Regions from separate parts of the Kitasatospora sp. NPDC057595 genome, predicted to be linked through region 1. Evidence: riboswitches for the same ligand, from Rfam matches in the RefSeq annotation. Region 1 holds a riboswitch; the other holds the start of a gene.

What was found. A riboswitch is a leader RNA that binds a small molecule or an ion and turns the genes downstream of it on or off. The one in region 1 is predicted to bind cobalamin.
Positions count from the first base shown of each region.
Region 2: another riboswitch for cobalamin. It lies ahead of ACFU9E_RS29395 (cobalamin biosynthesis protein); the one in region 1 lies ahead of ACFU9E_RS11985 (prenyltransferase/squalene oxidase repeat-containing protein).

Region 1 is NZ_JBHVGL010000006.1:70,132-84,795, forward strand. It holds gene ACFU9E_RS11975 (hypothetical protein) at 1-156, shown strand, start outside; gene ACFU9E_RS11980 (flagellar hook-length control protein FliK) at 281-745, opposite strand; gene ACFU9E_RS11985 (prenyltransferase/squalene oxidase repeat-containing protein) at 775-1,836, opposite strand; cobalamin riboswitch at 1,937-2,066, opposite strand; partial or broken gene ACFU9E_RS11990 (enoyl-CoA hydratase) at 2,231-2,338, opposite strand; gene ACFU9E_RS11995 (IclR family transcriptional regulator C-terminal domain-containing protein) at 2,361-3,182, shown strand; gene ACFU9E_RS12000 (hypothetical protein) at 3,316-4,398, opposite strand; gene ACFU9E_RS12005 (hypothetical protein) at 4,395-4,658, opposite strand; gene ACFU9E_RS12010 (LuxR C-terminal-related transcriptional regulator) at 4,658-5,182, opposite strand; gene ACFU9E_RS12015 (hypothetical protein) at 5,241-6,701, opposite strand; gene ACFU9E_RS12020 (hypothetical protein) at 6,698-7,090, opposite strand; gene ACFU9E_RS12025 (hypothetical protein) at 7,153-7,617, opposite strand; gene ACFU9E_RS12030 (HAD family hydrolase) at 7,741-8,340, opposite strand; gene ACFU9E_RS12035 (helix-turn-helix domain-containing protein) at 8,412-9,617, opposite strand; gene ACFU9E_RS12040 (DUF397 domain-containing protein) at 9,744-9,974, opposite strand; gene ACFU9E_RS12045 (Scr1 family TA system antitoxin-like transcriptional regulator) at 9,971-10,831, opposite strand; gene ACFU9E_RS12050 (helix-turn-helix domain-containing protein) at 11,513-12,661, opposite strand; gene ACFU9E_RS12055 (NUDIX domain-containing protein) at 12,665-13,096, opposite strand; gene ACFU9E_RS12060 (TauD/TfdA family dioxygenase) at 13,274-14,110, shown strand; gene ACFU9E_RS12065 (FxLD family lanthipeptide) at 14,216-14,386, shown strand; gene ACFU9E_RS12070 (lantibiotic dehydratase) at 14,465-14,664, shown strand, end outside.
Region 2 is NZ_JBHVGL010000024.1:27,730-42,393, reverse strand. It holds gene ACFU9E_RS29430 (HpcH/HpaI aldolase/citrate lyase family protein) at 1-113, shown strand, start outside; gene ACFU9E_RS29425 (MaoC family dehydratase) at 142-645, shown strand; gene ACFU9E_RS29420 (acyl-CoA dehydrogenase family protein) at 803-2,014, shown strand; gene ACFU9E_RS29415 (phosphatidylserine decarboxylase) at 2,472-3,164, shown strand; gene ACFU9E_RS29410 (CDP-alcohol phosphatidyltransferase family protein) at 3,151-4,029, shown strand; gene ACFU9E_RS29405 (hypothetical protein) at 4,124-5,398, opposite strand; gene ACFU9E_RS29400 (alpha/beta hydrolase family protein) at 5,819-6,934, opposite strand; cobalamin riboswitch at 7,115-7,327, shown strand; gene ACFU9E_RS29395 (cobalamin biosynthesis protein) at 7,361-8,347, shown strand; gene ACFU9E_RS29390 (cobyric acid synthase) at 8,344-9,882, shown strand; gene ACFU9E_RS29385 (putative cobaltochelatase) at 9,879-11,999, shown strand; gene cobO (cob(I)yrinic acid a,c-diamide adenosyltransferase) at 12,006-12,611, shown strand; gene ACFU9E_RS29375 (cobyrinate a,c-diamide synthase) at 12,631-14,022, shown strand; gene ACFU9E_RS29370 (chloramphenicol phosphotransferase) at 14,280-14,664, shown strand, end outside.

The sequences.
Region 1 (14,664 bases):
GCCACCGGCGGCGGGACGATCACCGCGCTCAACGGCACCGCCAACAGCGGCTCCGCCACCTGGAAGGTGAGCCTGGACGGCGCCACCGCCATCGCCGCCACCCGGGCCACCACCGTCCACCTGGGCGACACCGTCTCGCTGCGCTACGGCAGCTGATCCGGCAGCGGCCGCGCCGGACGGCCTGAACGCCCCCGGAACCGCCGGTGCCCCGGTCTCCGTCGCGGAGGACCGGGGCACCGGTGCGTCGTCGGCAGGGAGCTCAGAGCGCTCAGGACGACGCTCAGGGCGCCGTGATGCCCGGCTGGCCGCCGGCGCCGAAGGCCCAGCCCTCGACATCGCCGGGGGCCGGGTTGTAGCTGCCGGCGCCGAGGCTGCTGTACGACCAGGGCCCGCCGTGCTGGGCGTGCCAGTACGACCAGTACGCGCTGCCGGTGGGGTTGGTGCAGGTCGTCGGCAGGGCATTGATGGTGCAGACGAAGCCGGGGTAGCGCGGGTGGAAGGTGTAGGAGAAGCCGGCGCCGGTGAGCGCGGCGAGGCCGCTGGCCGGGTCGCCGAGGGCGCAGCCGGTCTGGATGCCGCCGCCGACCGCGGTGAAGTCGACCACGACGGTGACGCCGGTGGTTCCGGTGCAGGCGGCGGCCCGGGCCTCGGGGGCGTGCACGGCGCCGGCGCCGAGGAGGCTCGCGGTCAGCGCCGCGACGGCGGCGATCGAGCCGAGGGTGCGGCGGGTCAGGTGCTCGGTCATCAGGACTCTCCTCGTGCGGTCGCGGGTGGTCAGGGGGTGGCGGGAGCGGGGCAGGCCAGGGTGGGCGCGTCCGGGCGCGCCCCGGCGGCGGAGAGGGTGGCCAGCGGGGTGCCGGCCAGGCCGAGGACGGCCTGGCCGGTCGCCCGGGCGGCGTTGCCGGGGTTGAAGCCGGAGGCGTCGTAGGCGATCGCGCCGCGCACGGCCGGGTCGGCGTCGCAGCGCTGCTGGAACTTGACCAGCCGGCTCCAGCCCTTGAGTCCCGCGCCGAAGCGGGCGTTGGAGAGCAGCGCCTGGGTCGCGAGACCGGTGGAGTTGGCGTTGGACGTGGCGGCCCCGGCGGCCGCGAAGCCACCGTCGGCGTTCTGGTGGGCGGTCAGCCAGCCGAGTCCGGCGGCCGCCTTGGCCGCGCGGCCGGTGGCGGCGAGGGCCTGGACGGCGAGGGCGGTGGCGTCCGTGTCGCTCGCGCAGGTGGTCTGGCCGAAGGAGACCGGGAAGCCGCCGTCCGCGCACTGGCTGTCGGCCAGGAAGTCGACGGCGGCGGCCGGGGCGCCGCCGGGCGTGCGGTGCAGGGCGATCAGGGCGAGCGACTGGCCGAAGGCGTTGCTGTAGTCGCCCCACTGGGAGCGGTCGGAGAAGCGGCCGCTCGGGGCCTGGAGCGAGCGCAGCCGGGCGGGCAGGTCGACGCCGCCGAAGGAGGTCGGGTCCGCGCCGCGGACCTCGGCGGCGAGCAGCAGCTTGGCGGTGGCCCCCGCGTAGGCCTCGGTGGTGCCGTCGCCGAGGTAGCCGGTGAGGATCGCGGGCTGCGCCAGCCAGGCGGTCGCCTTGGCGGCGGCGGTGTCCGAGCTGCGGGCGGCGGCGAAGGCCAGCACCGCGTCGATGGTCAGGCCCTGGTCGGGGTAGGCGGTGCCGTCGAAGACGGACTCGAAGTGGTCGCCGTCGACGAGCTGGCGGGCCAGCCAGCCGGACGCGGCGGCGTCCGGACGGATCGTGGGCGAGTCCACGCCGGCCGGTGCGGCGGCCGCCGGGAGGGCGCCGGCGAAGGCGAGGGCCGGTATCGCGAGGAGGCCGAGGGTGCGGCGGAGCGCGGTCACGAGGATCCTTTCCGGGCCTGGACGCAGGGGCCCGGAGGGGCGCCGGCACGGACCCGGGCAGCCCTCGGAGCTCCGGCCCGCAGACCACGACGGGAGGAGGGAACGACACACCTCCGCCGACGGGTACTCGGGCTCGCCGCCGACACCGGGTCGACGGCCTACCGTTGCGGGTCAGCGCCGGATTCGGACCGGCTTCCCCCGACGGCGGAGTCAGAACTTGACGGCTCATCATGGCGACGCGCGGAAGGGCGGGTCAAGGTCCCGTGCGTCACATCGTCGGGCTGCCGGCCGGGTCGTCGGCGACCGACTGCGGAAGCCGCGCGGGTGTCTGCGGCGGATCCGCGGACGGCGGGGCGCGGCACCCCGGAGCCGGGCTGCCGCGCCACCGCCCGCGTCAGCGGTGCTCGAACCGCGCGGGGCGCTTCTCGGCGAAGGCGGCCATGCCCTCCTTCTGGTCGGCGGTGGCGAACGTGGCGTGGAAGAGGCGGCACTCGAAGCGGACTACCGCACCCGCGATCGATGCCGTGCCCGGGCAGCGCCCGAGCGACGCACCGAGCAAACCGCCGTCCTCCCTCGCGGCCCGCGCGTTCGCCGTGCAACAGGCCTTCGCCCGCTTGCCCGGCGACGTGCACCCGCTGCGCGCCATCGCCGGCGCCGCCGGCCTCGACGACGCCACCACCCACCGCATCCTGCAGACAGGAGTCGGCGACGGCGTCTTCGAACAGGTCGGCCGAGGCCGCTACCGCCTCGGCACCGGCACCGCCCGCGCCGGCGTCCAGGCCATGGCCCACTCCCCCGGCGCCGCCTCCACCCACGGCATCCTCGAACGCCTCCACCAGGCCACCGGCGGCCTCGCCCTGCTCTACGTCCTCTCCCCCTTCGGCGGCGCGAAGCGCCTGTGCACCGACTACGCCATCGGCGACACCGACCCCGCCGAGGTCGGCATGACCGCCGAGGACGTCGTCTCCGTCTCCCGCTCCCTGCGCACCGGCGCCTCCGGACGCGTCATCCTCGCCTACCTCCCGCAGACCATCCAGGACCTCGTCCTCGCCGAAGAGATCCCGCCCACCGCCGGCCCGGGCGTCATCCGCGACAACGACGCCCTCACCACCTCCCCCGACGAGATCCGCCGCCTCGGCTTCGGCGTCGGCCGCCAGGAATGCATGCCCGGCTGGGACTCCGTCGCCGCCCCTGTCCACTGGCACGACTCCATCATGGGAGCCGTCCTCATGCTCAAGCGCTCCACCGAGATGCCCACCGACCTGCGCCCGCTGATCTTCCACACCCTCAAAGCCGCCGAGAACATCAGCGAACTGACCACCAGCCCGCTCCCGGCCACCATGTAGCGCGCAGCACGTGCAGGCCTTGGCGCTGCCGCCCGTGACCAGCATCGGGCGGCAGCGCCAAGGCCTGGGGCCGCAAGTCCGCCAGGACGCAGGCCACCCGGCCGATGCACCGGCCTGACCTGCCGCCCTGAACTCAAGCCGCCGCAAGGGCAGGAAGAGCGCACTCACAAGGGTGCGAGCGCGGGAGGACGCCCAGGCCGTGCAGCATGTGCACGGCCAAGCCGGGCGAAGAGGGGGCCATGCCCGCACCCAGCCGGGCGTAGAAGCGGGTCATCTGCGACTTGAGGGCACGGTGGCTCGGGCCGCCGTGCTCGGCGAGGTCCGCGAGGGTGTAGCCGCGGACGAGTTCCGCCATGACGTCCAGGTCCTGGGGCTTGACGAGCCCGTGGGCATCGCGCGGATCCGTCGGTGGTGTCAGGAGCCGGGTACGGCAACCGATGTCGACCGCCTGCACACGGGTGGCCACGCCCAGAGCCCCGAGCGCCTTCCGGACCCGCCGGGTTCCACCGGTTCTCGTGGTGTCGTAGTGCCGGCCGACCTCCTGGTCCGTCATGCCGGTGGCGAGCAGACCGAGGACGGTGTGGTCGGTGGTGGCCAGCACCGGTCGCACCCGGCACGCGGGACAGGCGGTCCCGCGGACCCAGCGTTCGACGGCCCCGTCCGGAGCGGCCCGGCACCGACAGGGGTGGCCGTCGGGCAGCAGCCGGGCCCCGTGCAGGTGGTGGACGGTCATCACGGTACGGCCCGGACCTTCGGGGATTCCCAGCTCGGTGCCGAGCCGACCGAGGACGTAGACGATCTTCCCGCGTGTGAGCCCCAGGAGGGCGATGGTCTCGGTGAGGCTGTGGCCGAGGACGAGACGCCCCACGATCTCGCGTTCGACCTCGGTCAGGTCGCGGTTGAGGAACCCGGGCCGGACCGGGGCCGCCAGGAGCATCGCCCGGTGTGCGATGTCGATGCCTTGGGCGCGGCTTGTCGCTCCCAGGTTGTCCAGGGCCTGGGCCACCAGCTCGTCGGCGGCGGTCTCGTTCGGGCTCGCGACGCCGAGTCCAAGTCGGCGGGCGATCCCGTAGGCAGACACCCCACGGGCAACGAGCGCCAGCGCCTGTTGCTGGTCCCAGGTCAGGGCAAGGCGCTCGCCGCAGTGCGGGCAGGCCCAACCGAGGACGCGACGTGGCAGCGGACCGTCGGCGGCACGGATCAGGAGGTTCGTCATGCCTCCGGCCAAGCTCCACACGCGCACGGGTGACCGTTCGGGATCACAGCGCGGAAGGCGGAGCCCTCATCCATAACCAGACCGGCCACCAGCAGCAGGACCAGGCCGAGCGCGTAGGCGGTGCCCGCCAGCACCACGAGTCCGTGCTCCGCCTGCTCGTAGTGCAGTGCCGCCACCGTCGCCGCTCCGCCGGCCAGTGCCAGCAGCAGACTGGCCGCCCCGGCGAGCAGGACTGGGAAGAATCGGGCACGGTGGAGCATCAGGTCGTCCCGGCCGGCCGCGCGGTCCGATCGCTCGGGCGGCCGAGCCTGGTGTTCGGCCAGCCGTCGCCGAGCGCGCTCAGCGGCACGAGGCCGGTCAGGAGGGCGCGCGCGGCGGCCTGCGGCCGGGAACGGACGCCCAGGGTGCGGAGGATGTCCTGGACATACGTCTTGACGGTGCCCGTCGTCAGGTGGAGCCGCTTCGCGGTCGCCTTCGGGTCCTCCCCGCCGACCAGGGCGGCGAGCACCTCCCGGTGGCGCCGGGGCAGCGGCAGGCCGCTGGGGTTGAGGACCGGCACGTCCTCGGTCCGGACCCATCCCCAGCCGACACCGAGGGCGGCGGCGTGGTGGCGGTCCGACGTTCCGAGCTTGAAGGTCAGCGCCGTGACGGCATCGCCGACCTTCGCCTCGGGGATGCCGGTGGCGCGGCTGACCGCGGCGTGCAGGTGGCCGCCGGCCACCTGGCGCAGCAGCAGGACCTCGGTCTCGGACAGTTTCGGCTTGTCGGGCAGGGAATCGGGCATGGTGAAGCTCCTCGCGATGAAATCGAACGGAGGGAGAGGGGGAGGGATCGGGGCCTGGCTACGGGGCCAAGCGGGGAAGGCCGAGCGCGGCCAGCAGCTCGGGGCCGATCCGGGGGGCGGCGTGCGGGCCGATGGTGAGGATCAGATCGCCGCGGCGGGCGAGGGATGCGGCCACGACCGCGGGACCGGGCCGGCACGGACCGGGGCCGGGGATCACCAGGGTGCCGCCGAAGTCCGCTCGGGCGAGGGCCTCGATGCCGTCGGCGTGACACTGGGAGCGGGACAGGGTCGAGTGGACGGGCAGCACCACGGTGCGGTTGGCCCCGCGCAAGGCGTCGGCGATCCGTTCGGCGAGCGCTTCGGTGCGCAGGTGACCGACCGGTTCGTACACCGCGATCACCGCGCCCTCGGTGAGCATCCAGGCGCCTTGAATGGCGGCGGCGATCTCGTCCGGGTGCTGGGCGTAGGACTCCGCCACGGCGACACCGCCGACCGTGCCCAGGCAGGTCAGCGACCGCTCGACGCCCGGGAACGCCCCCAGCCCGTCGGCCAGGTCCGTGCCGGACAGCCCGAGCGCCCAGCCTGCCGCGAACGCCGCCGCGACGCCGAGAGCATCGTGGGTGCCAGTGACGGGCACCGTGACGGCGAACCGCTCGCCGTCGGCCTGAAGGGTGATCCGGTGGTCCTCACCGCTCCACAGTGCCCTGAGGACCTGCACGTCCATGCCGTCGCCCCGGCCGACCGTCACCACCCTGGGGCCCGGCGTTCGGCGCAGCCGTTCCAGCAGCTCGGCGCAGCCCGGCTGGCTGGACCACACCACCACGCTCTCGCTGCGGCGGGCGAGGGCCTCGATCTCGTCCAGCGCGTTCTCCAGGGTCGCGACCGCCGGCGGTGTCGCGTCGACCGCGGTGACCAGCGTGACCGCCCGCCGGAGCCCCTCCCCGAGGGCGTGGTGGTCCCGCCCGGGCGCGGCGGCTTCGTGGAGCGCGGTGTCCGGGCAGAGGTCGACGACCAGGACCTCGCCGCCGCCGTCGTAGCCAGGGGCGTCGCCTCGCGGAGCGGCGTTGAGGATCCAGCCCGGGTCGCGGACGGTGAGCGCGCAGGTCAGGGCGGCTGCGGCCGTCGCGGTGCTGTGGCTGCCCGCGACGGCGACGACGGTGGGCGCGGTGGCAGCGAGCAACTCCATCGCCCGGCAGTGGCCCATCGTCGGCAGGCCCCGGCCGCTCGCGAGGTCCAGGATCTGCGGCACGGCCGCGTTGTCCCCGCCCCAGATCAGGCTCGTCGTTCGCTGGTCCACGGGTTGGAGCACCGCACCGGTGCGGTCGAGGTGCCGGAGCAGATCGCTGCGGTGGCCGTCCGGCCGCGGTTCGATCGTCACCCGGGAGTCGCGCCGGGCGAGGTAGGCCGCGAGCCCGGCCATGCCGGGGCTGTCCGCGTCGGGGAAGTGAGGGGCGGCCAGGACGTCGGGCAACGGCAGCGGGCGGGCCGAGCCTCTCCGGTCCGCCGACGCCGTGCTCACGCCGCCGCCGCTGCGGTCAGGCCGTGGTCCGCGAGTTCGATGAGCTGCGCGGCGATCTGTCCCAGGTCCGCGCCCTTGGCGCCGACCACGGCGAGCATGGACCGGTCGGGCGCCCCGACCAGCGTGAGGGTCTGGCCGAACCGGTCCTCGATCACGCTGTGGCCCCACGGGTACTCGCCCGAGGTGAGCACTCCGACGGTGGCGACGCTGTTGATGCTCACCGCGCCCAACGCCGACATCGCGGCCGCCCAGCGGTCGGCGTCGTCGGTGCCGATGCCGGGCGACGTTCCCACGACGAGCCCCTCGGGGCTGACATGGATGGCGGCGACGGCACCGGCGGTGCCGGTCACCAGAGCGCCGAGGAACGGTGGTTGCGGATACGACTTCACGTTGGCTCCTTGGCCAGAAGGTGAGGGGTAACGGCGAGGGGAGGACCTGGCGCGGTCAGCGATCACGGACTGCGGGCCCCACCCAGAAGTTCCGGATCGGAGAGACCGCCGGCCGCTGCGCGGAAGGCGACCGGGCCGCCGCCGGGCGCCTGCTCTCCGCCGCGGCCGTAGAGGGGCTGACCGGGGGTGTCGATCGCTCCCGCCGCCAGGAACCAGCCCAGCTCGCCGAGGAGCACCGCCAGGCGCTCCCACGCCTCGGCGCTGTCGACCACCATCGAGCGCGTCCACATCACGACGCCCCGCGCGGCCCCGGTCTCCAGGGCGTTCTGTACTGCGCGCCAGCCCGCCCGCTCCTCCAGTGCGGGCAGCGGCCCCGAGTCCGTGAACACAACGGCCACCACCCACTCGCGAGTCTCCGCGTACTGGCGGCAATGGGTCTCCAGCACACCGCCCGGGTCTCCGCCGGGCGAGGCGATGTAGACCGCTATGGGCACCCGGCCCGGCGATCGAGGTACGTCCGAAGGCATGTCACTACTGTCACGCCGACGTCGCTTTCAGCGAACCCGCGCATCGTACGACTTCGGAAGGTCGCGGCAGGTCGAACTCGTACGGCGCGTAGGAGTTCACGCTGCGCCGGGCCTGCCGCGCTGTCAGACAGAGGCCGCTGAGCACGGCTCGACGGGGTCCAGGTTCAACAGCCGCGCCACCCGGCCTGCCGTGCCAGGCCCGTCGGCGAACACCGTGGTGATCCCCAGCGCCTCGGCGGGTGCCAGGTTGGGGCGGTGGTCGTCCACGAACACGCAGTCGGAGCCGGCCAGGCCCATACGCTCCAGCGTCCGCCGGTAGATCGCCGGATCGGGCTTCGCGACGCCCTCCGTCCCGCTGATGACCCGCACGTCGAAGAGGTCCCAGACCCCGGTCGCCGTGTACGGGTTGTACGGGTCGACGCCGTAGGAGTTCGACAGCAGGGCGACGATGATCCCGGCGGCCCGGGCCCGCTCCGCCAGCTCCACCATCTGTGCCACGGCGCGCACCCCGCTGTGGACGCGCCCCATCAGGTTGTCGCCGGGCACCCCCAGGAGCGCCGCGGTCCGCCAGTTCCACTCGGCCTGCGGCATCCGCCCCAGCTCCAGTTCCACGTACAGCGCCCGCCCCGCCGGATCGTCCTCCAGCGTGCGCCGCCAGGCGTCGGCGGGAAGGCCCTCGCCGACGCACCACGCCTGCGAGGACTGGCCGATCGGAGTGGTCATCACTCCCGCGAAGTCGAGTATCAGGCCGCGGTAGGACACACGCACTCCAAGCAGACGGGTCGGGCTCACCCTCACCGGCCGGTGGGAGAGATCCCCAGGATCCCAGACAACTTCCGGATCCTGGAGGCCCCGGCGCGTCCGGCCCGCTGGATGATGACCCCCGGGATGGCCTGGTGCGTGGCCCACTCGGGATGGGCCGAGCAGACCTCCAGCAGCGTGTCCAGCGAGACGTCCCACAACCGCGCGTCGCACTGTGCCAGCGCGACATCGAGCTGCATCCGGTTGTGCGCGGCCTGCGTCAGGCCGGACGGGTCGAACCGGCGGGAGAGGTCCAGCGCCCGGCCGGCGTTCCCGAGGGTGACGTTGATCCCCACGGCCTGGGCCCCCGCGTAGGACGGACCGAACTGCAGCCCGTTCCCGAAGACGTCGCGCCCCAGCCGGGCAGCGACCGCGTGGGCCTGGGAGAGCAGGTCCGCCGCCCGGTCAGAGTCCCCGAGCCTGGACGCGGCGACCGCCGCGAAGACGATGTTCTTTCCGTACGCCGCCAGCAGCCCGGCCCCCTGCTCGGAGAACCTCGGCTCGGCGCGTACCGCCGCCGCCTCGGCCTCCCGAAGCGCCTGCTCCACGCGCGCGTCCCGCAGCAGCACACGCGCTCGTGCGGATCCCAGCATCGACACCCGCACCGGATCGGCGGCGAGCTCCGCGTGTCGGAGGGCGTGACCGACGGCCGCGTACGCGAGATCGCGCGCGCCGAGGAAGTTCGCGATCAGCCCGGCCGCTCGGTAGGCGTCGGAGAGCAGGGCGCTCGCGGCGGCCTCCTGGCCAGCCGGCGCCCCCTGGGCGTACAACGCCACCGACCGCAGGAACGGCGCCGCGAGGACACCGGCCTCGGTGTACGCCCCGCGCCAGTAGACCCGCCACAACCGCTCGGCGGCCTCGGCGAGATCGGCCGCCCCCGGCGCGGAACCCTCGGCGGGGTCGGCCAGCACGCCTGCGGCGGTGTCGTGGACCGTACGGGACAGCTCACGAAGCATCGCACGGTCGTCCCGGCCCATCCCGCGCCGCGGAGCCTGCTGACCGAGGATCACCGACACGTCGGAGTGCAGCGCCTCCGCCAGCCGCAACAGCGTCGGCAGCGACACGTTCCCGCCCTGCTCCGCCTTCTGGATCGTGTGCAAGGACAGGCCACTGCGTGCCGCGAGAGCCTCCTGGGTCACCTCCTTGCCCCGGAGCATCTTGATCCGCTCACCGGTGGTGAAGTCCTGCCATTGACTCACTGGTCTCCCCCTCGACTGGAACGGCACACGGTCCGGTCGCCCCCGTGCGGGCTGGCGACCGGACCGCGGTGTCACCTGCGACGCGGTACGCGAAGAGGTGGTGTTGCTCAATGCAGAGTCACACGTTCAGCGCCGGCGGAGGTCGCCGCGCACGATGCCGGCGACGAAGGCGTCGTACTCGGCGTCGTCGAAGATGTGCGGCGGCTTGTGCCTGTTCTTGGAGTCTCGGATCGCCACGATGGCGTTGTCGAGGAAGGCGACCTCTACGCAGTTGGTTCCGCCGCTGCTGGCGGTCTGCCACTCGGCTCCGGCGAGTTGCTCGTCGAGCCAGGCGGGGTCGAGGTCGTTCTTGTTCATGACGCGAGTTCCTTGGCGATCGTCTTGAGCAGGGACAACGATGCCTTCTGACCGAGGGCATCGGACTTCAGGTGCTGGCTGGTGGTGCGGTAGACCCCCACCGACTCCGGGTCGGTCAGGTGGAGCCGTGTGCGAGTCGCCTCGATGGTGACCGTGTCGCCACCGGTGGCGAACGACATCAGCATGAACGATCCGTCCATGCCCGCGTGCGCGCCGGCGCTCAGCGGCAGGACCTGGATCGTGGTGTTCGGATCACTCTTCAGCAGCTCGATGAGGTGATCGATCTGAGCCCTGGCGACCGCCCGGCCGCCGACCTCCTGCCGCAGAAGCCCTTCGGGGATCACGGACCAGATCTTCAGGGGCGGTTGGCGCTCGGCCATGGCCTGCCGGTGCTCGGCGCGCATGGCGATGAAGCGTTCGATGTCCTCAGCGGTGGTCCAGGCCCGGCTGCCTTCCACGATCGCCCGCTCATAGGCGGGAATCTGGAGGAGGCCGTGCAGGGCACCCGAGTTCCAGTGGAACAGGTCGAGGGCTTCTTCGATCTCGGTCAGGTAGTCGCTGAGGGGGTCCTCGACCACGCCCTGGTAGCGCTGGTGCCAGTCCGGTTCGCCGGCGCGTCGGACCAGCTCGCGCCACTGTTCACGCCGGGCCTCGTCGTGGACCTGAAGGACCTCGAAGAAGTGCGCGAGGGCTTGGAGCTTGACTCCCTGCGTCCCATTTTCGATCTTGCTGACGGTCGACAGCGCCTTGTAGCCGAGCCGCTGGGCGGCCTCCTCCAGGCTCCACCCCAGCGCCTCGCGGGCGCGCCGGATCTCAGCCCCCAGGCGCCTTCGGCGCGGGGTCGGATCGACGGGCATCGCACCTCCTGAAGTCCGGAACCGCAGCTTCCCCGGGAAAGCGTAGTGCCCCAGCCACCGTGCGCATATGACAGATCGCCAGAAGGAAAGGTTTTCCTACCCGATTCCCTTGCCTCTCCGCCACGGGCGGCCCATCATCGAATCCCGCGCCAGCGCAGAGTGCTCCAACGGACACGGAATGCAATGGCGGGTTCTGCACCCACGGCCGCCCCGGTCGCACCCACCTGCCGGAAATGGCGCCGTGAGGAATGCATGACGCTCCGTTGCCCCCGGCGCCGCCTCGTCGGCTGGCCCAGGGGTTGGATCCGCTGTTCAGCGAGCTCCAGACCACGACTCCCGACCATGTGAGGTTGATCGATGCCCGATGAAGGCCGTTCGCCACGCGCTGGAGCACGGGCTGATCACCGGAACCGACAGCCTGGACGCGCTGGCTGCGTCCATCGCCAGCCGCGAAACTGCCCTGGGCGAGGCGTCTGCAGGACGACGCCACGGCGGCCGGGGGAGCGCCGCCGTATCCGGGATCATCCCGGCGCCGGGGCCCTCGACCACGCCGTCTCCCACAAGCGAGGTGGCCAAATGACCACGGCCCCGCGCGCCCTCGCCCCGGATACCGCATGGGCGTTACGAGAACCAGCTGGTTCGGCCTGCGCACCAGTTGCCATCACCGCCCTCTGCAGAGTGTCAGGCCGCTATCTCGGCCCTCAGCCGCGCCAGAGCGCCGTCCGCCCGCGCCCGCACCTCGGGCAGGCGAGCGCCTGCCCGTACGACACGCTGAAGCTGGTGCGGCAGCCGGTGAAGCGTCGCCCCGTCGACTGCAACGGTCAGCTGCTGCGCGGCGCCGGTCACGTCGCCTCTCCTGAGCAGCACCTCGCCGCCGGTGATCGCCGCGATGATCCGCCACTGCGAGGTCGCACCAAGTCCTGCGGCCGGCCCCTGGTCGAGTTGCCGGACCGCCTCCGCGACCCGGCCGGTGCCCATGAGGCCGCGAAGACGGACCTCGTGAAGGGTGAACTCGGAGAAAAGGGCCGTGGGCGCCGCCTCACCGAGGAGCCGGCGACCGTCCTCGACCGCCCTGTCAAAGGCGATGCCGTTCCCGGCCGCTCCGGCAGCCCGGGCGAGCAGCACAACCGCCTCGGCGCGCTCGGTCGCGGTGCGGGCGGTGTCGCGAGCCTGTTCGAGCCGGTCCACGGCACGAAGGAGGAAGCCGGACTTGCGCAGCTCGTTGCCATGGTGGCGCAGGGCGTGGGCGTGCAGGGCCGGATCGCCCAGGCGGCGGGCGATGTTGAGACCCTTGCCGGTCCAGCGGGCCGCCGTAGCCAGTCGCTCCTCCGGCAGCACGTGGCCGAGGGCAACGCCGAGGCCGATCCTGGAACGGGCGAGGAGGCGGAGCGTTTCGAGATCGGCGTGGCCATCGGCGGTCCGGGCCTCCAGGCGGGCGACCAGGGGCCACAACTCTGCAACAGCGGTGGTGGCCTGGCCGGCCTGGCGGGCGATCTCGGCCAGGCGCAACACGGAGTCGGCGAGCTGGATCACGAGTTGGTGGTCTCCGTCGGCCTGGTCGGTGATGCCGAGGCAATGCGGAGGCAGACCGAGGCGTTCGGCGATGTGGTGCAGGGCGCCGATGTCGGTGATGGTGCGCGAGCCGGTTTCGATGCGGGAGACATAGCTGGTGGAGTAGCCGAGGAGGTCGGCGAGTTCCTGCTGCGGCAGGCCGTGGAGTTCGCGGTAGAGCTGCAGGATCTCGGGCAGGGCTCGGCGGCGCAGGATGTCCTGGGCCCTGGGGGTGGTCCAGTGCCATCGGATCCCGCCGTCGGGGTCGATCCGGGTCACGGGTCAGGCCCGGTCCTGCAACTGGTACCAGCGGGCGACGGAGTCCTTGTAGCCGTGCGGCATGACCAGGCCGGGCACCTCGTCGCGGTGGAAGAGGCCGGCCTCCTTGTGCTCGTGGCTGACGACCGGGGCCCGGTGTGCGTCGGTGGCGGTGCAGCCGTAGGTGACGATGAAGACCTTGCGGCCGGGGATCGGCTCGTACATCCACACGTCCAGCAGCGGGCCGGCAGCGGCCGTCCAGCCGCTCTCCTCCTGGATCTCCGTGACCACCCGCTCCTCGGGAGTCTCCGTCCCTTCCAGCTTCCCGCCGGGCAGTTCCCACTCCTGGCGCTCGTTCTTCAGCAGCAGTACCCGGCCTTGCGGATCGAGCACGACGCCCTTGATCGAGATCGGGAAAGCCGGTGGCACGTAGGGCTGTTCTGTCTGTCCGGTCATCGCTTCTTCCGGGGCGCGTGGGCTGGCACGGGCCTGTCGACGGTAGCAGTCGCACGGCGGCGACACGGCCTGCTGCTGCGCGATCTGGCTTTGACAATCTGTCACTTTCCATCGGGCCGATCCGGCGTGGAGAGTGTGTCGCCTCCCATCCACTCGGCCTCACGAGGGAGATCCACTATGCCGTCTTCCGACATCAACGGCACCAGCCGCGGGGAGTTCACCGCGAGCGTGCTCGACGGAGCAGCGCGCGAGCGGGCCGGAGCGATGCTGCGCGAGTACGGACTGCTGAGGCTCGCCAGGCTCGGCGGACGCGACGACGTGCTGCTCGCGGCCGGATGGCTGATGTCCTCGCTGTGGCAGCACCGGGATGCGGATCCGGACGGGCTGACCGTCATCCGCGACACCGGCCGCCATGCCGGGCGGGCCGGCTTCGCGGGCCTGGGTCGCGGCGCCTTGGCCGTGCACACCGAGTGCGCGCAGCACCCGGAACCGCCCCGCCTGCTCCTGTTGGCGTGCGCACGGGCCGGTGACGCGGGGGGCGAGAACCTGCTGGTCGATGCCCGGACCGTGCTCGCCGAACTTGCCTCGCACAGCCCCGCCGCCATCGAGGCGCTCTCCGCGGAACGCGCCGCCTACTTCGGCGGATCGGGCGGCCGCTTCGCACCCGTACTTCAGCAGCTGCCTGCCGGCCGCTGGCAACTGAGGCTGCGACAGGACGGCCTCGCCAGGTTCTCGCCCGACGCCGAGGCACACCTGCCCGCTCTCCGTCGAGCCATCGACCGGAGCACCCATCGGCTGCGTCTTTCCCCTGGTCAGGGCGTCGTGCTGGACAACCATCGCTTGCTGCACGGGCGCACCGCCTTCTCCGGCGAGCGGCTGCTACTGCGCGCGCTCGGCGAACCGCACCCGGCGCTCGGCCTCGGGCCCGGCTTCCTCCAGCCGTGGTCCACCGACCCGTCAGCGGTAGCCCGCCTCGCAAGCACTCCAAACGACCCGCTCCCGCTGAGCGGCTGACCACCGAAACGCGGCACCGCCGCACCACCGACTCCTGGTGATGCGGGGCGCATCCCGCGCCCCGGCCCCAGGTCCCGCAAGGGAAACTCCGAAGGAGGAGCCACCATGGCTCAGACGATCCAGGCCGAGACCAAGGCCGCCGCGGCCGTCGTCGTCGGCGACGAGTTCGACCTCGACGTCAGCACCGTCGAGACCACCGACGCGGCCAGCCTGCAGACCCTCACCGACGACGGCTGCGGCAGCACCTGCGGCGCCTGCACCACCGGCCTGCACTGACGCCTGCGACCGGTTCCCCGGGACGTGCTCCCGGGGAACCGGCCCCCGCCCTGCCCCTGAAGCCTGAGGTCCGCCACCATGCCCACCCTCACCACCGACTACCGCCCCGCCAACGTGGCACTCGTTCGCGCCGTCGCCCGCCCCGGCCCGCCCGTTCCCAGCTGGCCGGACCTCGACGACGAAAGCCCTGCTGCGGCCCACCGGCAGAAGCAGTGGCTGCGCACGGTGTGGGCGGACGAACGGCTCGCCCAGGCCCTCGAATTGGCCAGCCCTGCCCT
Region 2 (14,664 bases), on a different contig from region 1:
TCGGCGACGAGATGATCGACGAGGCCAGCCGCAAGATGGCGCTGGTCGTCTCCGGCAAGGGCCGGGCCGCCGGTCTGCAGCGCACCTCCAAGTTCGAGCCCCCGCAGGCCTGACAGCCCCGACCCCGAGGATCACTGAGACATGCAGTTCGGACGCACCTACGAGGAGTTCGAGGTCGGCGCGGTGTACAAGCACTGGCCCGGCAAGACGGTCACCGAGTACGACGACCACCTCTTCTGCCTCCTCACCATGAACCACCACCCGCTCCACCTGGACACCAACTACGCCGAGCGGACGACCGACTTCGGCCGCAACGTGGTGGTGGGCAACTACGTCTACTCGCTGCTGCTCGGGATGTCCGTCCCGGACGTCTCCGGCAAGGCGATCGCCAACCTGGAGATCGAGTCGCTGCGGCACGTCGCGCCGACCTTCCACGGCGACACGATCTACGGCGAGACCACCGTGCTCGACAAGTGGCCGTCCAAGTCCAAGGACGACCGCGGCATCGTGTACGTCGAGACCAAGGGCTACAAGCAGGACGGCACGGTCGTCTGCGTCTTCCGCCGCAAGGTGATGGTGCCGACCGCGACGTACATCGAGGCGCGCGGCGGCGAGCAGCCCGGCCGCCCCGTCCCGCTCGACTGATCCCCCCCCCGCAGGAAAAAGCCCCGGACGGGCCGGCCGCCGTCATCGGCCGTGCCCCGGACCGGTTCACGGGGGCTCCGCGGAAGCCACGCCCGCGGAGCCCCCGCCCCCTCACTCCTCTTCTCTCTTTTCCCTCAGTCATGACAGGAGCCGCACGATGGGACGCCTCGCACAGACCGACGGCCTCACCGAGATCCAGCGGGACATCCTCGCCACCGTGCGCGAGTTCGTCGACAAGGAGATCATCCCGGTCGCGACCGAGCTGGAGCACAAGGACGAGTACCCGGCCGCGATCGTCGAGGGCATGAAGCAGCTCGGCCTCTTCGGCCTGACCATTCCCGAGGAGTACGGCGGCCTCGGCGAGTCGCTGCTCACCTACGCCCTGGTGGTGGAGGAGATCGCCCGCGGCTGGATGTCCGTCTCCGGCATCGTCAACACCCACTTCATCGTGGCGCACATGATCAACGCGCACGGCACCCGGGAGCAGAAGGAGCACTTCCTGCCGAGGATGGCGACCGGCGAGGTCCGCGGCGCCTTCTCGATGTCCGAGCCGGGCCTGGGCTCCGACGTCGCCGCGATCACCACCAAGGGCGTCAAGGACGGCGAGGACGGGGAGTTCTACGTCCTCAACGGCCAGAAGATGTGGCTGACCAACGGCGGCACCTCCACCCTGGTCGCGGTGCTGTGCCGGACCGACGAGGGCGGCTCCACCCCCTACAAGAACATGACCACCTTCCTGATCGAGAAGACGCCGGGCTTCGGACCGAACCCGACCGTCCCCGGCCTCACCGTGCCCGGCAAGATCGAGAAGATGGGCTACAAGGGCGTCGACACCACCGAGCTGGTCCTCCAGGACGTCCGCGTCCCGGCCGACCGGATCCTCGGCGGCGTCCCCGGCCGCGGTTTCTACCAGATGATGGACGGCGTCGAGGTCGGCCGGGTCAACGTGGCCGCGCGCGGCTGCGGCGTCGCCCGGCGCGCCTTCGAGCTGGGCATCGCCTACGCCCAGCAGCGCACCACCTTCGGCAAGAAGATCGCCGAGCACCAGGCGATCCAGTTCAAGCTCGCCGAGATGGCCACCAAGGTCGAGGCCGCCCACCAGATGATGGTCATGGCCGCCCGCAAGAAGGACGGCGGCGAGCGCAACGACCTGGAGGCCGGCATGGCCAAGTACCTCGCCTCCGAGTACTGCAAGGAGGTCGTCGAGGACGCCTTCCGGATCCACGGCGGCTACGGCTTCTCCAAGGAGTACGAGATCGAGCGGCTCTACCGGGAGGCCCCGATGCTGCTGATCGGTGAAGGTACTGCGGAGATCCAGAAGATGATCGTCGGGCGCCGGCTGCTGGAGGAGTACCGCATCGCGCAGTGACCGGCAGGTCACCGGAGCCGCCGGTCGACGGGCGTGCGGGCCCGTCCCGGCAGGATGCCGTGCCCCGGCCCGGTTGCCCGGTCCGCCCCGGGTCCGGCACGGCCCACCGGAGCGGCCGCAGGGCGTACAGCTGCTGTCACGCGCCCTGCGGCCGCTCCGGCATCCCCCGCCGTGCTCCGGAGGTGCCCCCGGCGGACAGCTCCGAACGGCCGTACGGGCACGGTTGAGACATGAGTCACCAGCTTCGCCCGGTCCCTTGGGAACCGGAGCGGGGCGAGCTACGGTCGTACAGAAGGGACGCTGCCGCGTCTCCGCCAGGTCACATGACGAGCAGGCGGGTTGCTCACCCACCGTCTGCTCCCGATAGCATCCACCGGGACAGCAGACGTCCCTCTATTACCCGATCCCGCGGTGGCCCCCGTCCAGCGGCCATGATCCCCCGCGACAAAGGTCTTCGATGCCCATCAGCCCGTCCCCTCACACCTCCGTCACGGACCGCGATGCCCTCGCAGCCACGACGGCCGGTCGGCGACCCCGCGTGACCATCGCGCGCGGAGCCACCCCCTGGTTCGTCCCCACCCTCGCCACGGCTGCCGTGACCACCGCCCTCACCCGGCGCAGTGGCAAGTGGGCCCTGGCGGCGGTACCCGCCTGTGCGCTCGGCGCCGGCATGCTGTGGTTCTTCCGCGACCCCGAGCGTGAGATCGGCACGGGCAGAGTGATCTCCCCCGCCGACGGCGTGGTCCAGAGCATCGACGCGTGGCCGGACGGCCGGACCCGCGTGGCGATCTTCATGAGCCCGCTGAACGTCCACGTCAACCGGGCCCCGCTGCCCGGCACCGTGACCTCCGTCGAGCACGTGCCCGGTGGCTTCGTGCCCGCGTTCAACAAGGACAGCGACCAGAACGAGCGGGTCGTCTGGCACTTCGACACCGAGCTCGGCGACATCGAGATGGTGCAGATCGCGGGCGCCGTGGCGCGCCGCATCGTGCCGTACGTGGACGCCGGTACCAAGGTCGAGCAGGGCGAGCGGATCGGTCTGATCCGGTTCGGGTCCCGGGTCGACACCTACCTGCCGGCCGGCGTCGAGGTCGGCGTCGAGGTCGGCCAGAAGACCACCGCCGGGGTGACGCGCCTTGACCGTGACTGATCCTGAGACGATCGTCGGCCTGGACGACGAGGAGACGGCCCTGCGCCGCCGCCGCTGGGCACGCGACCGCGAGCTGCGCACGCCGCGCTCGCCGCAGCACCTGTCGACCGCCGACTTCCTGACCCTGGGGAACGCCGTCTGCGGCTTCCTGGCGATCTACTCGATCACCACCGGGGTGCTCGTCCCGTACATCACCAACCCGGACGCCGCGCCCGACAAGCACAGCGCCGCCACCGCGGTGACGCTGCTGCTGATCGGCTCGATGTGCGACCTGTTCGACGGGCTGGTGGCGCGCAAGCTGCGCTCCTCCGCGCTCGGCGCCGAACTCGACAACCTGGCCGACCTGATCAGCTTCGGCATCGCGCCGGCCTACTTCGTCGCGGTCTGGGGCATGGTCTCGCCCGGCTCCGACAGCCGGCTGTCGGCGCTGATCGCGCTGACCGTGCTGCTCGCGGTGGTGCTGCGGCTCGCCCGCTTCTCCGCCGTCAAGATGCGACCCGGGGTGTTCCAGGGCATGCCCTGCCCGATGGGCGCCATGACGGTGATCGCCATCGTGCTGCTCGACCCGCCGTTCCTGCCCGGTCTGCTCGCCATCTTCGGCGCGGCGTACCTGATGGTCAGCCGGATCGAGTACCCGAAGCCGCAGGGCCTGCTGGCCACCGCGACGCTCTGCTGGATCGTGGTCTCGATCGGCTGCCTGGCGGCCTGGGCGACCGGTCTGCCGGGCGGCGACAACCTGATGCACATCGGCGCGTTCGCGCAGATCGCGCTCGCCGCGATGGCGCCGCTGCTGGTGATCCGCCGCAAGGTGGGCCAGAAGGTCGGCGACGTCCGGGCCCGCCGCGCGGAGTCGCGGATCGGCTGACGGTCCCCCTCGGGCATGCACAAGGGCCCGGTTCCCCTCGGGGAGCCGGGCCCTTGTGCGTGTCCGGGGCGCGGTCGGTCCGGGGCGCCGGGCGCTACGCGCCGCCGCGGTGGACGCTGAAGGCCGAGCGGCGGGCCGCGCGGGCCACCCCCGGGTCCGGGTGGACGCCGGAGACCGCGGTCAGCACCGAGGCCGCCCGCGGGTGCCCGGACTGCCGGGCCCGGGCGAACAGCCGCACCGGGTCGCCGGCCGAGGCGCCCTCGACGTGGCCGACGAGCAGTTCCGTTTCACCGTGGTCGAGCACGGCCGCGGCGGTGTCCACCCAGAGCCAGGCGGCGTCCTCCGCGCCCAGCACATCGGCCGGGGAGACCCCCTCGTCCGAGCGCTCGGCCAGCCAGAGCAGCGCGTAGGGGCGCAGCACCGGCTCGTCGGCGGCGGCCCGGACGGCCTGCTCCGCGGTCACGCCGGCCACCCGCAGCGCCTCGAAGGCCAGGCCGCGCACCAGGGCGTCCTCGCCCTGCGCGGCCTCCAGCAGCTCGGCCACCGCCCGGTCGGCCGGGCGGGCGGCCAGCCAGGCCCGGTACTCGGCGCGGGCCGGGCCGGGCGAGTAGTCGGCGCAGGCGCTCAGCAGTGCCAGCGCGCTCTGCTCGATGTGGCCGGCGGCGGTCTGCGCGACGGTGCAGATCTCCTCCAGCTTGGCCCGCACCGCCCAGTGCCCGAGCGGGGAGAGCTCGGCCGCGTTGTCCCGGCGGACCAGTGCGCCGACGGCCGCCAGGCCGTCCAGCATCCAGTCCAGGACGGCGGCGACGTCGGCCGGGGAGGCCGGGGTGTCGATCTGCGGCTCGCGGCAGGTGCCGCGCACGGCGGAGACGGCGGAGGCCGCGTGCGGGACGGGCGAGAGTCCGAAGGTGCCCTCGCCGCCGCCGACCCGGCGCTCGTCCAGGCCGCGCCGCAGCAGTTCCAGCAGCTCGGCGTCGGCCACCGGGCCGTCCACCAGGTGGAGGAAGGAGAGCAGCTGCGGCGCCTGGTCGACGGCCTGCCCGGCGAGCACCGCGAAGACGCCGCGCAGGGCGGCGGGCGGGACCGGGGCGAGCAGCGTCCAGGCGTCGAACAGCGCCGACCAGCCGCGGACCACCGCCTCGTCGTCGTGCTCCCAGGCGTGCAGGCGCCAGCCGGGGCCGGCGCCGCCGTCCCGGGCCTCGACCAGGCCGACCAGCAGGGCCTGGCCCCACGCCTTGGCGGCGGCGCCCACCGTCATGGCGAGCGCGCGGCCGGCGGCGCGGGCGTCGTCGGGGAGCAGTTCGCCGCGCTTGTCGACCTCGTCGAGATCGCCGGCCCAGCGGGCGATCCGGACGGCGTCGACCAGCATGCGGCGGGCCAGCGGAGCGAGTTCGGCGGGGGCGGGGAAGCCCTCCGGGACGGGGACCCGGCCACGGCCGGGTGCGGGGGCGGGGCCTCGTCGGCGGGGTACGCCCGGGGTCCCCGGCCTCGCGCCGGCGGGGCGGTGGGCCGTTCCGGGGAGACGGGTCACCGTCGCACCGGTACCGATCGTCGGCGGGAGCGGGGCATCACGGTCGCGCGGATTCCGAGACGTCACGTCGAGCAGTCTTCCCCTTGCACCGGCCTTCTGTCACATCCGGTTGTCCGCGGGGGGCGGACGGGGGGCGCGGGGGCTCGACAAGATCGGGCAACAGAGGCCAAACCGGCTGGCTTGATCTCTATGGCGGGTTCATGCCACAAGGAACCCGCGCGCCGCGGAATCCACCCCGTCAGGGGGGGCGGAAGCGCGTCAGCAGAACGGCGTGAGCCAGCGGCGGAGGGTCTCGGCGTAGCGGTCCGGGTCGGTGTTCCACAGCGCGGCGTGGTCACCGCCGGGGAAGGCCTGGAGGTTGACCACGTCCGGACGGCGGTGGGCGAGGCGCTCGGCCGCGGCGAACGGGGCCACCGGGTCGTCGGGGCCGTGCAGCACCAGGGTGGGCACCCGCAGGTCGGCACCCTCCGCCAGGCGGGCGAAGTCGGCCAGATCCACGCCGGTGCGGCCCTCGGCCGCGAGCGCGCCGAGTTCGGCGGCCGCGCCCCGGAAGCCCGCCCGGGCGGCGTCCCGGCGGGCGGTGGCCGGCCAGTCCAGCACCGGCGAGTCCAGGACGAGGCTGCTGATCGAGGGGGCGAGGTCCGAGCGGGCCGCGGTGTGCAGGACCATCGTGGCGCCGAGCGACCAGCCGTAGAGGACGACCCGGCCCGCGCCGGCGTCCAGGGCGGTGCGCACCGCCGCCTCGACGTCCCGCCACTCGGTCTCGCCGAAGTGGCCGAGGCCGTCCGGGGAGGCGGGCGCGCCGGCGTCGCCGCGATAGGTGACGGCGAGCACGGGCAGGCCCAGCCGTTGCAGCTCGGGCAGGACGGGCAGGGTCTGCGCGCGGTCGGCGCCGGGGCCGTGCACCAGGACCACCCAGGTGCCGCGCTTGCCGTCCAGCCGCCAGGCGGGCATCGCGCCGAGCTCGCCCTCGACGGCGGTCTCGGCGAACGGCAGGCCGAGCGCCTGCGCCGGGTCGCCGAGGTGGACCCGGGGGGTGAAGCGGACCTCGGTGCCGGGGGTGAGGGTGCCGCGGTCGGCGCGCACCAGGCGGCGGGTGACGCCCTGCCCGTCGCGACGCAGGACCTCCTCGACGACCGCGTGGCCGTCCTCGCCCCACTCGACGGCCCAGCGGCCGGGACGCTCGCTCACGGGGGTGCGGGTGAAGGTGACCTCGCCGGCACCGAGGCCGCGGACGAGCACCGGGCCGCTGCGGGCGCGGGCCTCCTCGGCCGGGCGGACCATCCGCTCGGACGCCCGGCGGCCGATCACCAGCACGGCGGCCCCGGTGCCGACGGCGGCGGCCGCCACGGTGGCCGCGATTCCCCAACGCATACTCGCTCCCCGGTGCTCGGTGGTCTGGCTCGGCGTCCGGCCCGGTGTCCGGACCCACCCCTCAGTCCACCCGTGCGGGCGGGGGGAAGCCAGTAGGACACGGCCGTACGGGTTGTTCCGGGAGGAAAATCACACCGGCACATCGGGGGTGTCCGAGGTGTGACCAACACCCGCCACGACCTCGGTTGACTCCCGGTTCGGGCCCGTGATGGGATCCTTCAGCCAATACGGAGGCATGCAGAGGAAGCCGGTGCGAGTCCGGCGCGGTCCCGCCACTGTCACCGGGGAGCACGACCGGAACACGCCACGGCGGGCCGTCAGAAGCCGCTGGAAGGCCCGGGGTGTGCGTTCGACCCGGAAGCCAGGAGACTCTCGCCCCCGGTTCGTCGATCCAGGGCGCGGACCCTGAGTGAGGACACGCACGCGATGCTGCGCCCTGCCGTGCGCCCGCTGTGCCGGGCCGCCGCGTTCGGCGCCGGCGCCGTCGCCGGCTTCCTGGCCGACGCCCGCTTCGGCGACCCGCGCCGCGGCCACCCGGTGGCCGGCTTCGGCTCCGCCGCCGGCCGGCTGGAACGCCGGCTCTGGCGCGACCACCGCGCCGCCGGCACCGCCTTCACCGCCCTCGCCGTCGGCACCGTCGCGGCCGGCGCGCTCGCCGCCGACCGGCTGCTGGCCCACCGTCCGCTCGGCCGGGCCGCCCTCGCCGCCGCCGCGACCTGGACGGTGCTCGGCGGCACCTCGCTGACCCGGGAGGCCCGCACCATCGGCCGTTCGCTGGCGGCCGGCGACCTGACGGCGGCCCGGGAACGGCTGCCGCACCTGTGCGGACGCGACCCGAGCGCGCTGGACGGGCCGCAGCTGGCCCGCGCGGTCGTCGAGTCGGTGGCCGAGAACACCGCCGACGCCGTGGTCAACGCCCTGGTCTGGGGCGGCCTCGCGGGCACACCGGGCCTGCTGGCGTTCCGCGCGGTGAACACCCTGGACGCGATGGTCGGTCACCGTTCGCCCCGCTACGCCCGGTTCGGCTGGGCCTCGGCCCGGCTGGACGACGTGGCGGGCTGGCCGGGCGCCCGGCTGACCGCGCTGCTGACGGTGGCCGCCGCCCCCGAGCCGCGCACCGCCTGGCGGGTCTGGCGGCGCGACGGCTCGGCGCACCCCAGCCCGAACGCCGGCCAGGCCGAGTCGGCCTTCGCGGGCGCGGTGGGCGTGCGCCTCGGCGGCACGCTGCGGTACGGCGAGCGGGTGGAGCACCGCCCCGTGCTGGGCGGGGAGCTGCGCCCCGTCGGGGTGGACGACATCGAGCGGGCCTGCGTGCTCTCCCGGCGGGTGGGCGCGCTGGCCCTGGGTACGACGGTCGCCGGGCACCTGCTGCTCCGGGCGGCCCTGGACGGGATGCGGAGGGGTAGGGCATGAGCAAGGCACTGCTGGTCGCCGGGACGACCTCGGACGCCGGCAAGAGCGTGGTCACCGCGGGCATCTGCCGCTGGCTGGCCCGGCAGGGCGTCGCGGTCGCGCCGTTCAAGGCGCAGAACATGTCGCTGAACTCCTTCGTCACCGCGGACGGCGCCGAGATCGGCCGCGCGCAGGCGATGCAGGCCCAGGCGGCCCGGGTCGAGCCGGAGGCGGCGATGAACCCGGTGCTGCTCAAGCCCGGCGCCGACGGCCGCAGCCAGGTGGTGCTGCTGGGCCGTCCGGTCGCCGAGGTCGGCGCGCTGGACTACCGCGAGCGCAAGCCGGTGCTGCTGGAACGCGCCCTGGAGTGCCTGGCGGACCTGCGCGCCCGCTTCGACGTGGTGGTCTGCGAGGGCGCGGGATCGCCCGCCGAGATCAACCTGCGCGACCGCGACATCGCCAACATGGGCCTGGCCACCGCCGCCGGGCTGCCGGTCGTGGTGGTCGGCGACATCGACCGCGGCGGTGTGTTCGCGGCGATGTACGGGACGCTGGCGCTGCTGTCGGCGGAGGACCAGCGGCACGTGGCGGGCTGGTTCGTCAACAAGTTCCGCGGCGACGCGCGGCTGCTCGCCCCCGGGCTGGAGATGCTGCGCGAGCTGACCGGCCGTCCGGTGCTCGGCACCCTGCCGATGCTGCCGGACCTGTGGCTGGACGCCGAGGACTCGCTCGACCTGTCCACCGTCGTCGACCGGACCGCCGCGCGCGGCCCGTTCGGCGCGGACGTGCTGCGGGTGGCCGTGCTGCGCTTCCCCCGGCTGTCCAACTTCACCGACCTGGACGCGCTCGCCCAGGAGCCCGGCGTACTGGTCCGCTGGGCCACCCGGCCGGAGGAGCTGGCCGACGCCGACCTCGTCGTGCTGCCCGGCACCCGGGCCACCGTCGCCGACCTCCGCTGGCTGCGCGAGCGCGGCCTCGAACCGGTGCTCAAGGCGCGGGCGGCGGCCGGGCGGCCGGTGCTCGGCGTCTGCGGCGGCTACCAGATGCTGGCGCACTCGATCGTGGACGAGGTCGAGTCGAAGGCGGGCGCGGTGGACGGCCTCGGGCTGCTGCCGACGCGGGTGCGGTTCGGCCCGGAGAAGGTGCTCGGACGGCCGGTCGGCGAGGCGTACGGGGAGCGGGTCGAGGGCTACGAGATCCACCACGGCGTCGTCGCGGTGGACGGCGGCGAGCCGTTCGTCTCCGATGACCACGGACACGGCCTGGACGGCTGCCGGGTGGGCCAGGTGTGGGGAACCACCTGGCACGGCGTGCTGGAGAACGACGGCTTCCGGCGGGCGCTGCTGCGCGAGGTCGCGCAGGCCGCCGGCCGGGCCTTCGTGCCCGCGCCGGACACCTCCTTCGCCGCCGCGCGGGAGGCCCGGCTGGACCGGCTGGGCGAGCTGATCGAGGAGCACGCGGACACCGACGCGTTGTGGAAGCTGATCGAGGGCGGGGTGCCGGCGGCCGGATCGCTGCCGTTCCTCGCGCCCGGAGCCCCTGGGGAGACTGCATGAGTGACGTCCGTTACCCGTTCACCGCGATCGTCGGCATGGCCGACCTGCGGCTCGGCCTGCTGCTGAACGCCGTCTCCCCGGCGGTCGGCGGGGTGCTGGTGCGCGGTGAGAAGGGCACCGCCAAGTCGACCATGGTGCGCGCGCTGGCCGGGCTGCTGCCGTCCATCGCGACCGTCGACGGCTGCCGCTTCGCCTGCGACCCGGCGGCGCCGGACCCGCAGTGCCCGGACGGCGCGCACGCCGGCGCCCCGGTCTCCGAGCGCCCCGCCCGGCTGGTCGAGCTGCCGGTCGGCGTCTCCGAGGACCGGATCGTCGGCTCGCTGGACCTGGAGCGGGCGCTCGCCGAGGGCGTCAAGGCCTACGAGCCGGGCCTGCTCGCCCGGGCGCACCGCGGCGTGCTCTACATCGACGAGGTGAACCTGCTCCAGGACCACGTGGTGGACCTGCTGCTGGACGCCGCCGCGATGGGCCGCTCCTACGTCGAGCGCGAGGGCGTCTCGGTGCGGCACGCGGCGCGCTTCCTGCTGGTCGGCACGATGAACCCGGAGGAGGGCGAGCTGCGGCCGCAGCTGCTCGACCGGTTCGGCCTGACGGTGGAGATCGCCGCGACCCGCGATCCGGCGGAGCGCGCCGAGGTGGTGCGCCGCCGGCTCGGCTACGACGCCGACCCGGCCGCCTTCGCCGCCCGGTTCGCCGAGGACGAGCGCGCGCTGGCGGACCGGATCACCGCCGCGCGCGAGCTGCTGGCGCGGGTGGAGCTGACCGACACGGCGCTGCGCCAGATCACCGCCGTCTGCGCGGCGTTCGAGGTGGACGGGCTGCGCGCGGACATCGTGATGGCGCGCACCGCCGTCGCGCTGGCCGCCTGGGCCGGGCGCACCGAGGTGCTGGCCGAGGACGTCCGCAAGGCCGCCCAGCTGGCGCTGCCGCACCGCCGCCGGCGCAACCCCTTCGACGCGCCCGGACTGGACGAGGAGCAGCTGGACCGGGTGCTGGAGGAGCACGCCGAGCCGGAGCCCGAGGCGCAGCCCGAGCCCGCGACCGCCGAGGGGGCGCAGGAGGACCCGGAGGGCGGCCCGGACGGTCCGGACGACCCGGACGGCCCGGGCGGCGACGGCCCGCAGGACGGCGGCCCCGACGGCGGTGGCGGCGGCGCGCCGGAGCCAGCCGGTCCGGACGGCCCGCCCGTCGAGGCGGCCGACCCGGTGGCCGCGGAGGACACCGCCCCGCAGCCCGTCCCGGCCCAGCACCCCGCCCCGGCCCGGGAGTCGGCGCCGGTCGCGGCCGGCGACCCGTACCGCACCCGGCTGTTCGCGGTGGACGGCACCGGGCGCGGCGCCCAGGGCCGCCGCTCCCCCGCCGAGACCGACGGCGGCCACACCGTCCGGGCCCGCCGCCCGCGCGGCCGGCTCGCCCGGCTGCACCTGAGCGCCACGCTGCGCGCCGCCGCCCCGCACCAGGTGGCGCGCGGGCGCTCCTCGCGCGCGCTGGTGCTGCACAAGGACGACTTCCGCGAGCAGGTGCGCCAGGGCCGGGAGTCCAACCTGGTGCTGTTCGTGGTGGACGCCTCCGGCTCGATGGCGGCCCGGCAGCGGATGACCGCCGTCAAGGGCGCGGTGCTGTCGCTGCTGATGGACGCCTACCAGCGCCGCGACAAGATCGGCATGATCACCTTCCGGGGTGCCTCGGCCGAGCTGGCGCTGCCGCCCACCTCCTCGGTGGAGGTCGGCGCGGCCCGGCTGGAGTCGCTGCCCACCGGCGGGCGCACCCCGCTGGCGGCCGGCCTGCTGCGGGCCCACGAGGTGCTGCGGGTCGAGCGGCTGCGCGACCCGGACCGCCGCCCGCTGCTGGTCGTGGTGACCGACGGCCGGGCCACCGGCGGCGGCCGGGACGCCGTCGCGCAGTCCCACCGGGCGGCCGGGCTGCTGGCGGCGCAGGGCGTGGCGAGCGTGGTGCTGGACTGCGAGTCCGGCCCGGTCCGGCTCGGCCTGGCCGGCGCCCTGGCGGCCCGGCTGCGCGCCACCTCCGTGACCCTGGACGAGCTGCGCGCCGACGGCGTCGCCTCGCTCGTCCGCGAGAACCGTCCGACCACCACCGCAGCGCGAAAGGCGGCCTGAGCCGACATGCCCAAGGGTGTCCCCGAGAGTGTCCCCGACGACGGCCTGACGACCCGTCAGCGCCGTACCCTGCCGATCACCGCCGTGCACACCGGCCCCGGCAAGGGCAAGTCCACCGCCGCGTTCGGCATGGCGCTGCGCGCCTGGAACCAGGGCTGGCCGGTCGGGGTGTTCCAGTTCGTGAAGTCCGCCAAGTGGAAGGTCGGCGAGGAGAACGCGCTGCGGGTGCTCGGCGCCTCCGGCGAGGGCGGCACCGTCGACTGGCACAAGATGGGCTCCGGCTGGTCCTGGATCCAGCGTTCCGACGCGATGGCGCTGGACAGCGAGGCGGCGGCCAAGGAGGGCTGGGAGCAGGTCAAGCGCGACCTGGCCGCCGAGACCTACCGCTTCTACGTGCTGGACGAGTTCACCTATCCGATGCACTGGGGCTGGGTCGACCCGGAGGAGGTGGTGGCCGTGCTGAAGGACCGTCCGGGCAGCCAGCACGTCGTCATCACCGGCCGGTACGCGCCGCAGGCCCTGACCGAGTTCGCCGACCTGGTCACCGAGATGACCAAGGTCAAGCACCCGATGGACGCCGGCCGCAAGGGCCAGCGCGGCATCGAGTGGTAGCCGGGAAGAGTCGAGCCACGTGAACGTCCCCCGTCTCGTCGTCGCGGCGCCCTCCTCGGGCGCCGGCAAGACCACCGTCGCCACCGGCCTGATCGCCGCGCTCGCCGCGCGCGGGCTGGCCGTCTCGCCGCACAAGGTCGGCCCGGACTACATCGACCCCGGCTACCACGGGCTGGCCGCCGGGCGACCGGGCCGCAACCTGGACGCGTTCATGTGCGGGCCGGAGCGGATCGCCCCGCTCTTCCTGCACGGCGCGGCCGGGGCGGACGTGGCGGTGGTCGAGGGCGTGATGGGCCTGTTCGACGGCGCCTCCGGGCGCGGCGAGCTGGCGTCCACCGCGCACGTGGCCAAGCTGCTGCGGGCGCCGGTGGTGCTGGTGGTGGACGCCTCCTCGCAGTCCCGGTCGGTGGCGGCGCTGGTGCACGGCTTCGCCTCCTGGGACCCGGAGGTGCGGCTGGCCGGGGTGATCCTCAACCGGGTCGCCTCCGACCGGCACGAGCTGCTGCTGCGGGAGGCCCTGGAGGAGGGGTCGGGGGTGCCGGTGCTGGGCGCGGTGCGGCGCTCGGCGGCGGTCGCCACGCCCTCCCGGCACCTGGGGCTGATCCCGGCCGTGGAGCGCTCGGCGGAGGCGCTGCGGGCGGTGGCCGACATGGGCGAGCTGGTCGCCGCCTCGGTGGACCTGGACGCGGTGCTGGCGCTGGCCCGGACGGCGCCGCCGCTGGCCGGGGCCGAGCCGTGGGACCCGGCGGTGGAGGTGGGCGCGTCCGGTGCGTCACCGAGCGGCGCGCCGCGGATCGCGGTGGCCGGCGGTGCGGCGTTCTCCTTCTCGTACGCCGAGAACGCCGAGCTGCTGACCGCCGCCGGCGCCGAGGTGGTGCCGTTCGACCCGCTGCACGCCGACGCCCTGCCGGAGGGCACGGCGGGCCTGGTGATCGGCGGCGGGTTCCCCGAGCTGTACGTCCGGGAACTCAGCGCGAACGGTCAACTGCGGTCCGCGATCGCCGCGTTCGCGGCCTCCGGCGGCCCGGTCGCGGCCGAGTGCGCCGGACTGCTGTACCTCGGGCGCGCGTTGGACGGCCTGCCGATGTGCGGGGTGCTGGACACCTCGGCCCGGATGACCGAGCGGCTGACCCTCGGCTACCGCGAGGCGATCGCGCTGCACGACTCGCCACTGGCCCCGGCCGGCGCCAGGCTGCGCGGGCACGAGTTCCACCGGACGGTCTGCGAGCCGGGGTCCGGTGAACGACCCGCCTGGGGCTGGCGGTTGCCGGCCGGCCCGCACACCGAGGGATTCGCGGGCGCGGCCGGCGCGGAGAACGTTCACGCTTCGTATCTGCATCTGCACTGGGCGGGATACCCGCAGCTCGCCGCCTCCTTCGCGGCGGCGGCCGCGGCGTACCGGGCGGGCTGAGGCACCCTCGGCGGAAACCGGCGGGGTCCTGGGTCTGGCGCCGGGGCCGCACCGGGCGTCAAAATGGAACATACACCTCATATCGCCCCGTTCGCCGTCGATACCGGTACCGGACGAGCCCGACAGCATCTGGAGCGGCGTCACCACGGACGCCGCCGGCACACCGGGGGCGGACCGGACGGAGGTGAGCGTGACCGTCGAGTGACCCGGCCGCTCCTGGGCCGCCCCTTTAGGGTGGTCGGATGACCGATTGTCAGGTGATCGTCCTCAACGGGGGCTCCAGCTCGGGGAAGTCCAGCATCGCCCGCCGACTGCAGGAGGTGCTGCCGGATCCCTGGCTGACCCTCGGGGTGGACACGCTGATCGCCGCCCTGCCCGCCGCGCTGCGCGGCTCCGGCGGTGGCTCCGCCGCAGCCGCGCCCGGCGCGGATGGTGAGGCCGGACCGGGCAGTGGCGGCGGTCCCGGCGATCCCGACGGGCCCGACGGGCCGCCCGGCATCGGCGGCCTGGAGGACGGCGACGGCACGGTGAGCGTCGGACCGGCGTTCGCCGCCCTGGACGCCGCGTGGACGCTGGGCGTCGCGGCGATGGCCCGGGCCGGCGCGCGGATCGTCGTCGACGAGGTGTTCCTCGGCACCACCG